Regions from separate parts of the Neobacillus sp. B4I6 genome, predicted to be linked through region 3. Evidence: predicted binding sites of a transcription regulator. Region 3 holds the regulator's gene; each other region holds the start of a gene.

Region 1 (3,284 bases), 740 kb from region 3:
TGATGCTGCCTTTAAAGAATCTGGCAGCCGGTATAAACAATTGGAAGAATTTTCACTTCCCATCGATTTCAAAACCATCAAAGAATTTCCAGAAGGGGACTACTTGAAGGTAGTATTTATTAAAAAAATAAGATAAGAATGGTGCCTGACACCCACATGGAATTAGATGTGGGGGAGGGCCTTTTTTTATTTTCAGGGTGTTGTAAATCCCATTTTTGCAATATAATAGAGGGAAGATGTTCACAAAATTGTCAAAAATGCTACTTCCTTAACTTACATAAATAAAAAAAATCATTTCTGGGGGAAACGATATGATTAGAGCGGCTATTGCTGGTGTTGTTGGTTTTGTGCTTATTTTTATCGAGTCGATGATTGTGATGAAGCTAAAAGGTCTTGAAACGATTGAATTTGGCGGGTTGGCTCCGTTTATTAATGTCTGGGCTATGAATTTCTTTTTCATGTTTGCCATCCTTACACAGGTAACCAATTGGTATATGAACAAAGAAAGTTTAAAAGAAGATAAAAGCTTTTAGTATTAAAAAAAGCGACGCAATCTGGTAGGATGACCAAGACTGCGTCGCTTTTTTTTGATTGGCTCTGTTTAACTTGCCTGTTGATTTCCGCTCCAGGCGCTTCGCTTTCCGCGGGCGGTCCGGGGAGCCTCCTCGTCGCTGCGCTCCTGCGGGGTCTCCCCTGCCCCGTCCTCCCGCAGGAGTCTTCGCGCCTTCCACTCCAATCAAAAGGGTGCCAAAATTAACAATAAGCTTTAACATAGCCTTTTGATTAAACGTTATGTTTTACAGTTGTATTCCCTTTAAATGCTGTGTTGCGAATGAATGGGATAACCCAACGGTCAAGACCGATGCGGCCCGCATTGTAGCCAGAGAATAGGATAATCGCTCCTAGGAAAAGATCTGTTGGAATATGTGATACGGTTCCTGCTAAGAAAAATGAAAAGTTCATTACAAGTCCAAAGAACATAGCAGCAGTTGTTAAGCATCCAAGAATAAGTCCAAGTCCGATTAAGAATTCACCTAGTGGGACGATGGTGTTAAAAATATCAACGTTTGGTAACGCGAAATGCTTTAAGAAATCAACATACCAGCCATAAACCATCGCACCGTCTGGACCTTTCACTGGATTAGCGATTGCCCCTTTTAGAAAGCCAGAAGCGTCAAAACCGCCTGATAATTTGTGGAACCCAGCTGTTATCCAAGAATACCCCATATATAAGCGAAGAACTGTTAAAATTCCAGCGGCAACTTTGTTTTCTCTTAACCAATTTACTACCATGTGAAACACTCCTTGTTAATTAAATTTTATTTGTTTGTTCGTTAACTACATTTTTACTATACCAAACTTATTTTGAAATTAGGGTAAATTGTTCACTATTTCACATATTCGTAAAAAAGTTGTGAACAAATTTCAAACGAACAAGATCCTTCACCAGACTCTTAGAGAGAGTTTTGTATATAAGGGAGCTTATCAAAGACATTCCCCCTGCTTACTTGCATTAAACGTTATGTTTTACAGTTTTATTCCCTTTAAATGCTGTGTTGCGAATGAATGGGATAACCCAACGGTCAAGACCGATGCGACCAGCGTTATAGCCTGAGAAAAGAATAATTGCTCCTAAGAAAAGATCTGTTGGAATATGTGATACGGTTCCTGCTATGAAAAATGAAAAGTTCATTACAAGTCCAAAGAACATAGCAGCAGTTGTTAAGCATCCAAGAATAAGTCCAAGTCCGATTAAGAATTCTCCTAGAGGGACGATCGTGTTAAAAATATCAACGTTTGGTAAGGCGAAATGCTTTAAGAAATCAACATACCAGCCATAAACCATCGCGCCGTCTGGACCTTTCACTGGATTAGCGATTGCCCCTTTTAGATAGCCAGAAGCATCAAAACCGCCTGATAATTTGTGGAACCCAGCTGTTATCCAAGAATACCCCATATATAAGCGAAGAACTGTTAAAATTCCAGCGGCAACTTTGTTTTCTCTTAACCAATTTACTACCATGTGAAACACTCCTTGTTAATTTATTTTTATTTGTTTGTTCGTTAACTACATTGTAACTATACCAAACTTATTTTTAAATAAGGGTAAATTGTTCACTATTTCACATATTCGTAAAAAAGTTGTGAACATTTTATTAACAGGGCCTTGAACTCCATTACTTACTAATTAATAAGAAAAATGCTTGGAGATGCTCCAAGCATTTTTAACGTCATTCTGGGTGTGAATTAACCTAAATATTTTTCTAAAGGGTTCCAGTAATTCTCTCCCCATCCTGCTGCAAGATGTTCTCCTTCAGCCTCAGGAAAACCAATGTGGTCGAAAACCAAAAGGGTTTTTGAGTCTTGTTCTTTTAGCTCAAACTTAGCAATAGAATAAACACCCTCTGGCCAGTTCGCTACTCGCCAAGCTTGTACTATTCGCACACCTGGAACAAGTTCAATGTTTCTTCCAAGAATCATGCCGCCAAAACAAGAAAAAGTACCACCAGCTTCGGGACTGATTTCTGTGGGTGCACCTCCCGTCATTTCGCTGAATTGTTTCGAATCTGTGAGTGCTTCATATATAAGTCCAGGGCTGGCATTGAAAATTACCTCTTGATGAATTGTTTTAGTCATTTTTTATTCCTCCAATATATTATTCAATAGAAAAGGTTATTTATTTTTTATAAAAATTAATGCATGGCCATTTCGGACCATGGGTCTACACCCGGATCATTGCCTTCTGCAAAATCTTTAATGCGCGGCATGTAATGGGACCATCCTTGTTTGTGCGATGGGACTTCTTCAACTGGCAAGTCATAATGGGTTAAAACTAAATTTGTGCCATTTTCTTTCGGAGTCAGTTTGAATTCAACCTTACTTGAACCAGGTGGCACGAGCTTTGATTTTTCCCAACCCCAAGACATGACGATTTTTTCATAAGGAACAATTTCTACATATTCGCCCATGGCAATATCGCTGCCATTCACATCAATTCGATATTTACCACCGATTTTTGGTTCGAGCAGGATATGTCTCCCCATCCAGCGAACCATTTTGTCCGCATCAGTAAAGAACGAAAATAATGTTTCCGGACGGGCTTCAATAAATATTTCTTTTGTGATGATTTCATTATTGGTCTGATTCATTTTTTCTCCTTTCTTCCTCTTCGGCAGCTTCTTTCAAACGAAGTAAACTATCATCCCAAAAACGGTCAATATACTGCTTTAATTCAGAAAAACCGTCCCTTCTAATACCGTAGTACCGTTTCGTTCCGTCTCTCC
Region 2 (3,284 bases), 4.2 Mb from region 3:
ATCACCACAAACCAAGGCACAGGCTACACCATCGGCAAACAAAGAAGTTCCGATTAAATTACTTTTCGAAAGATCGTTGCGCTGAAACGTTAGGCTGCAAAGCTCAACTGAGAGTACTAGGGCCTTTGCTTTTGGAAAGGCAAGACAATATTCATAGGCTCTCGATAGACCAGCAGCACCGCCTGCACAGCCAAGTCCCCAAATAGGTACCCTCTTAGTGTGTGAATTAAACGGGAGGAGATTCATGATTCTAGCTTCGATACTAGGTGTGGCCATCCCCGTGGTTGAAATATAAAAAATGATGTCAATTTCTTGATAATTAATATTTCGCTTTAAGTAATCCTTATTATTTAAACACTTCTCGATTGCTTCTTTTCCAAGTGTCACCGCAGATTCAATATATGCAGAATTTTTTTCTTCAAAAGTATGGTCTTCTTTAAACCAATCGAGATTTTTAACAAAATGTCTTTTTTCAATTTGTCCATTTTGAAAAGCTCGTAAAAGTCTTTCAATATCCTTAAAGGAATCTGAGAAAAGCTCTCGTGCAAACTCCAAAGCTTGATTTTGGTTAACTTCAAAAGGGGGAATAACCTCTGAAACTGAAATAATTGTAGGCATGTTTTTTCTCCTTCAATCTATGTAAGGGTATTTTTTCCAGTTTAAAGGTTTTTATTCAAGAGTTTCAGAAAGCAAAAAAAGCTTCCCTATATGAAGAGGAAACCAAAAGTTTCCACTCTGGGAAGCAAACGTTTTGAAGGTTGTTGCTGTGCTCTTAAATTATATAATGGATACTGATTTCATTCATTAACTAATGATTTCCAGTTCAGAAGTTCTTAATAAACAGCAAGAAAAATGCTTATAAATGTTTTTTTAACTTATTTTTTATCGGGTTGTTTTTGAACTTCAATTTTAATTTTATTTTTTACTAATGTTCCGCAGATTTTACAGATTTCTACCTGGTCATACAAAAGGCGGCAATTATCACAATAATATTTTTCCACAAAAACACACTCTTTTCTGAAGGAAAATATGAATTTCTTAATATCATATTTATAGGATTCCAAAGTGTGACATTTATTTCAAAAAGGGTGGTTAATTTCGTGTGTGAATGATTATTCAATTACTTTTATCACAGGTAAAGTGTGATAGTTCACATTTTAGTCACAAATACCCCCTGGCAATTGTGATATAAATCACTGTTACATCAATTTTATAATATTAACATAGTAGATATCTTAGGAATGAACATTTTGTGAACTGCTAATTTTGATATTTTTTCTTCACAATTGTTTTGTATTATGAAAGAGAACTAATCATTTATTTTAACTACTCTGAAGGGAGTGCAGGGGGATGGCGAAGGCGGAACTTAAAACAAACCAAAAAACAGAAATCGAAGACAGCTCTTCTCTTAAAGGGACATTAGCGTCCGTTTTCTTTTTGGGAGCTTTTATTGTTGTCACTTGGGTAAGTGTCTATTACCTATTTGTTGAACGCTTTTAATAATTGAAGGGGGAAAGAATTATGCATATGCATAAGTTCGAGAAGATTTGGCTAACTTTCGGAATTAGTGCACTGGTAGTATTTTTGACAGTTGTGGGTGTAAGCGCATTCTATCTTGGTAACAAGCCGCCAAGTTGTTTAACTACAATTAATGTGGATAAGGTCGATCAAACAAAACCATTTGATAAACCAGGATTACATAAGGTTGAAGGTAAAGATTGGGACTATGAATTAGTATATGTAGCTGCAGCGTTCTCCTATAATCCAGTGAAAGTGGAAGTACCAGTTGGGGCAAAGGTAAAAGTTATTGCTACAACCAAAGATGTTGTCCACGGGTTTGAAGTAGCTGGAACAAATATTAACATGATGCTTGAACCTGGTTATGTCAGCGAATATACAACCACGTTTGATAAAGCTGGTGAATATTTAATTGTTTGTAATGAATATTGTGGTGCTGGGCACCATTTAATGAGTTCGATGATTGAGGTGGTAAAATAATGGCTAACTCGACAGCAGCAAAAGTAAAAGTTGATCCTCGTGATGCAAAGCTTTCAATGGCCCACTTTTTTGTTGCCTTCTCTGCACTTGCACTTGGTGGTTTAATGGGGCTATTACAAACCCTTGTCCGTTCTGGTAAATGGGAACTTCCATGGGGAATTGATTACTACCAAATCTTAACCGTCCATGGTGTTTTAATGGGATTGGTTTTAACGACATTTTTTATTATGGGATTTCAGTATGCTGCTGTAAGCAGAACAACTGGCGGGCATTCAAATGCTGCTCGCCGCACTGGCTGGATCGGTTTTTGGATCATGTTAGTCGGTACCTTAATGGCGGCTACCATGGTTTTACTTAAGGAAGCATCCGTACTTTACACTTTTTATGCACCACTTAAAGCCCATTGGATATTTTACTTAGGCTTAACCTTCGTCGTTATAGGAAGCTGGATTGATGGTGCCTCACAAATCATGACCTATGCAAAATGGAGGAAGAATAATCCTGGACAGCCAAGTCCGTTATTAAGCTTTATGGCTATTATAAATACAGTCATGTGGATTATCGCTACTCTTGGAGTTGCAGCAACCGTATTATTCCAATTACTTCCTTGGTCGCTTGGATTAGTTGATACTGTTGATGTGTTAGTAAGTCGGACTTTATTCTGGTATTTTGGGCATCCACTTGTTTATTTCTGGTTATTGCCTGCATATATGTGTTGGTATGCAATTATCCCGAAAATTATTGGTGGGAAAATTTTCTCTGATTCATTAGCACGTTTGTCATTTATTTTGTTCCTGCTATTCTCGATTCCGGTTGGTTTTCACCATCAATTAACAGAGCCAGGTATTGACCCTGCCTGGAAGTTCTTACAGGTTATCTTAACATTCATGGTTATTATTCCATCGTTAATGACTGCCTTCTCTCTTTTCGCAACCTTCGAGAGATATGGTCGCTCAAAAGGAGCAAAAGGACTGTTTGGCTGGTTTAAGGTTCTGCCATGGGGAGATGCTCGTTTCACAGTTCCATTTATTGGTATGGCATCATTTATTCCTGCTGGAGCTGGCGGTATTATCAATGCATCCAACCAAATGGACCAGGTAGTTCATAATACTATTTGGGTGACAGGTCACTTCCATTTAACTGCTGCAACATCGGTTGTATTAACGTTCTTTGGAATCTCCTATTGGTTGGTACCACATTTAACTGGACGTAAATTGACAAAGGCAATGAATAAATTAGGAATAATCCAAGCATGGGTTTGGTTTATTGGAATGGCATTCATGTCA
Region 3 (3,284 bases):
TATCATCAAGGATTTGTCATGGAAATTTAACCCATGAAGGACAGAGCGCATCTCTGCCTCATATTGATACCCTCCCTGTTCTTTAAATTTCACCTGAAGATGATCGTACTCTTTTAGGATTCTTTCGTACCTTCCACCGTCTTCAAAAACAAGAGGATCAGCCATTTGTTCTTCAAGAGTGCGGAGTTGTTTTTCCATTAATCGCAGCGGTTCAAAAACCGTCAGCATTTCATCCCATATGGATAATGATGATTCTAACCCCGTATTTTGAGCTAAATAGCCAATTGTCACTTCTTTCGGCTTGATAATTTCTCCGCCATCATGCGACAAGTGTCCGGCAATAATCTTCAATAATGTCGATTTTCCCGCCCCATTGCGTCCAACAAGAGCAACACGGTCCCGAGTTTGTAATTCGAGCTTAATATTCGATAAAATAAGGTCAGCACCATAATATTTTTGTAATTGATTAACCTGTAGCAAAATCATTCTCATTCACCTCTATTACATAGGATTAGTGTACCTTATTCCCGGTATGTCGGCAATAAACTGCTCGCCATATTAGCGGAGTAAGGGTCCTAAATCGTCAAGAAATGTAATATTTAGTTCAAAGTTTCACACACATATAAGGTAAAATAGTGTATGATTTGATGGGAGGATTTTTTATATGGCAGAATTTACGCATTTTAATGAAGAAGGCAGAGCAAAAATGGTCGACGTCAGTGATAAGCCGGAAACGGCACGTACGGCGCTTGCTCATTCCAGCATTACCGTTAGTAAAGAAATTTATGATAAAATAACTAATAATGAGATGAAGAAGGGCGATGTCTTAGCAGTGGCCCAGGTAGCAGCTGTCATGGCAGCAAAGAAGACATGGGATTTGATTCCAATGTGCCATCCGATTCCATTATCAGGTGTTAATATTTCTTTCTCTTGGGAACAGGATAAGGATGAGAACTATCAATTATATATTGCTGCAGCCGTTAAAACGAAGGGGAGCACAGGCGTAGAAATGGAAGCGTTAACAGCGGCATCCGCATGTGCCTTAACAGTTTATGATATGTGTAAAGCCGTTGATAAAGGTATGGTAATTGGACCGACGTATCTTGTCGAAAAAACGGGCGGTAAAAACGGTGATTTTAAAAGAGATGAAAGAGTTAAATAAATTTTTAACTAAACCATTCATGGGGTGTGGGAGATTATGAGTAATGAAACAACGAAAATACCACAGGCGACAGCAAAACGGCTGCCCCTCTATTATCGATTTCTAAAAAACCTGCATAGTTCCGGCAAGCAAAGGGTCTCTTCAGCGGAATTGAGTGAAGCAGTAAAGGTAGACTCAGCAACGATTCGCCGCGACTTTTCCTATTTCGGTGCGTTAGGGAAAAAGGGCTATGGGTATAATGTTAATTACTTAATATCCTTCTTTCGTAAGACCTTAGATCAGGATGAATTAACTAAGGTTGCCTTAATAGGAGTCGGAAATCTTGGCACTGCCTTTTTAAACTATAACTTTTTAAAAAATAATAACACAAAAATAGAATGCGCCTTCGATGTGGATCCCGACAAAATGGGAACCATGATTCGCGAGGTACCCGTTCATCCTATGGATGATTTAGAGAAGGTTTTATCAGAAACTAATATTTCAGTGGCGATATTAACGGTTCCGGCTCCTGCCGCACAAATGATAACCGATCGACTGGTCAAAGCGAATGTAAAAGGAATCTTAAATTTCACTCCAGCAAGGTTAAATGTTCCACCATTAATAAGGGTCCATCATATTGACTTGGCAGTGGAGCTTCAATCGCTAGTCTACTTTTTAAAGCATTATCCAACGGTGGAAATAGATGAAGAATAATTAGTTAAAAAGGCTTTCCACAAAATTTGTGGAAGGCCTTTTGTATGATTAAATCCCTGCTTTTTTTAATTACATAATCTATAAAAATACTTTCTTATGCACTAAGATGTAGGTAGATGAAATGCAAGCGGTTACTAACCGGGAAGTGGGGGAAATTCAATGTCAATTTTACGAGATGAAGCATTAAAAATGCACAAGGAACACCAAGGCAAGGTTGGGATTTATTCTAAGGTGGCAGTACATAATGCAAAAGATTTAAGCCTAGCGTATTCACCAGGTGTGGCAGAGCCATGTTTGGACATTTATGCAGACGAAAATAAAGTTTATGATTATACCTCGAAGGGCAATCTTGTCGCAGTTGTATCCAATGGGACAGCAGTCCTGGGGCTTGGAAATATTGGACCAAAAGCTGCGATGCCTGTGATGGAAGGAAAGGCCGTGTTATTCAAATCGTTCGCAGATGTTGACGCCTTTCCCATCTGCTTGGCCACCACTGACACAGACCAGATCGTAGAAACCGTCAAGCTGCTAGAACCAACATTTGGCGGAGTGAACTTGGAGGATATTGCTGCGCCGCAATGCTTTGAAATTGAAGACCGCCTCCGCAAAGCCTGCGAGATTCCTGTTTTTCATGATGACCAGCATGGAACTGCGATTGTAACAGCCGCTGGTCTAATCAACGCGTTAAAATTAGCGGATAAAAAAATTGAAGATATACGTGTTGCAGTAAACGGAGCAGGTTCAGCTGGAGTAGCGATTGTTAAGCTCCTGCTGCATATGGGCGTGAAGGATGTTATTTTATGTGATACAAAAGGAATTATTTATGAAGGCCGTCCGTTCGGAATGAATCGATTCAAAGATGAAATGGCGCAAATGACAAATCGCGAGCAAAAACAAGGAACGTTAGCGGATGCGCTTATTGACGCCGATGTGTTTGTGGGGGTATCAGCAGCCGGGGCCGTTACAAAGGAAATGGTTAGCACTATGCACCGTGACCCGATTATCTTTGCCATGGCCAACCCGGTACCGGAAATTATGCCCGATGCGGCCAAAGAAGCAGGGGCTCTTGTAGTGGGTACAGGACGTTCTGATTTTCCGAACCAGGTTAATAATGTGCTTGCTTTCCCAGGCATTTTCCGCGGCGCCTTAGATGTCCGTGCCAAGGAAATCAACGAGGAAATGAAGCTTGCTGCGGTCTATGCAATTGCTGGTTTAATTTCAGAGGTTGAGCTCCATGCCGATTATGTCATTCCAGATCCATTTGACCCTCGGGTCGCAGCACAGGTAGCAACCGCGGTTGCGTATACTGCAATGGAAACAGGGGTAGCCCAAAGAATTATCAATGTTGAGGAAATTAAGCAGCGCCTATCAGCATTAGAAGAAGCAAAACAACCAGTGCATGTTTAGGTCGAGTAAAATTTAGCTTTTA

Evidence for each region. The regulator Rex, encoded in region 3, represses fermentation and respiration genes when NADH is low (regulators of the CRP and FNR family bind a similar motif). The targets are predictions, from matches to a motif close to TTGTGAAATATTTCACAA.
Region 1: QF028_RS23140 (DoxX family membrane protein) is a predicted target of Rex. The motif match lies at 1,382-1,399, and genes of this name have one in related genera.
Region 2: QF028_RS05950 (cytochrome c oxidase subunit 2A) is a predicted target of Rex. The motif match lies at 1,139-1,156, and genes of this name have one in related genera.

The regions. Positions count from the first base shown of each region.
Region 1 covers NZ_JBNPWB010000002.1:4,221,738-4,225,021, reverse strand. The annotation lists gene QF028_RS23150 (class I SAM-dependent rRNA methyltransferase) at 1-136, shown strand, start outside; gene QF028_RS23145 (hypothetical protein) at 312-533, shown strand; gene QF028_RS23140 (DoxX family membrane protein) at 784-1,293, opposite strand; gene QF028_RS23135 (DoxX family protein) at 1,514-2,023, opposite strand; gene QF028_RS23130 (SRPBCC domain-containing protein) at 2,248-2,637, opposite strand; gene QF028_RS23125 (SRPBCC family protein) at 2,694-3,149, opposite strand; gene QF028_RS23120 (ArsR/SmtB family transcription factor) at 3,133-3,284, opposite strand, start outside.
Region 2 covers NZ_JBNPWB010000002.1:807,024-810,307, reverse strand. The annotation lists gene QF028_RS05955 (type III polyketide synthase) at 1-618, opposite strand, end outside; gene QF028_RS05950 (cytochrome c oxidase subunit 2A) at 1,351-1,500, shown strand; gene QF028_RS05945 (cytochrome c oxidase subunit II) at 1,522-1,998, shown strand; gene QF028_RS05940 (b(o/a)3-type cytochrome-c oxidase subunit 1) at 1,998-3,284, shown strand, end outside.
Region 3 covers NZ_JBNPWB010000002.1:4,964,091-4,967,374, reverse strand. The annotation lists gene QF028_RS26620 (ABC-F family ATP-binding cassette domain-containing protein) at 1-486, opposite strand, end outside; gene moaC (cyclic pyranopterin monophosphate synthase MoaC) at 665-1,162, shown strand; gene QF028_RS26610 (redox-sensing transcriptional repressor Rex) at 1,199-1,855, shown strand; gene QF028_RS26605 (NAD(P)-dependent malic enzyme) at 2,015-3,262, shown strand.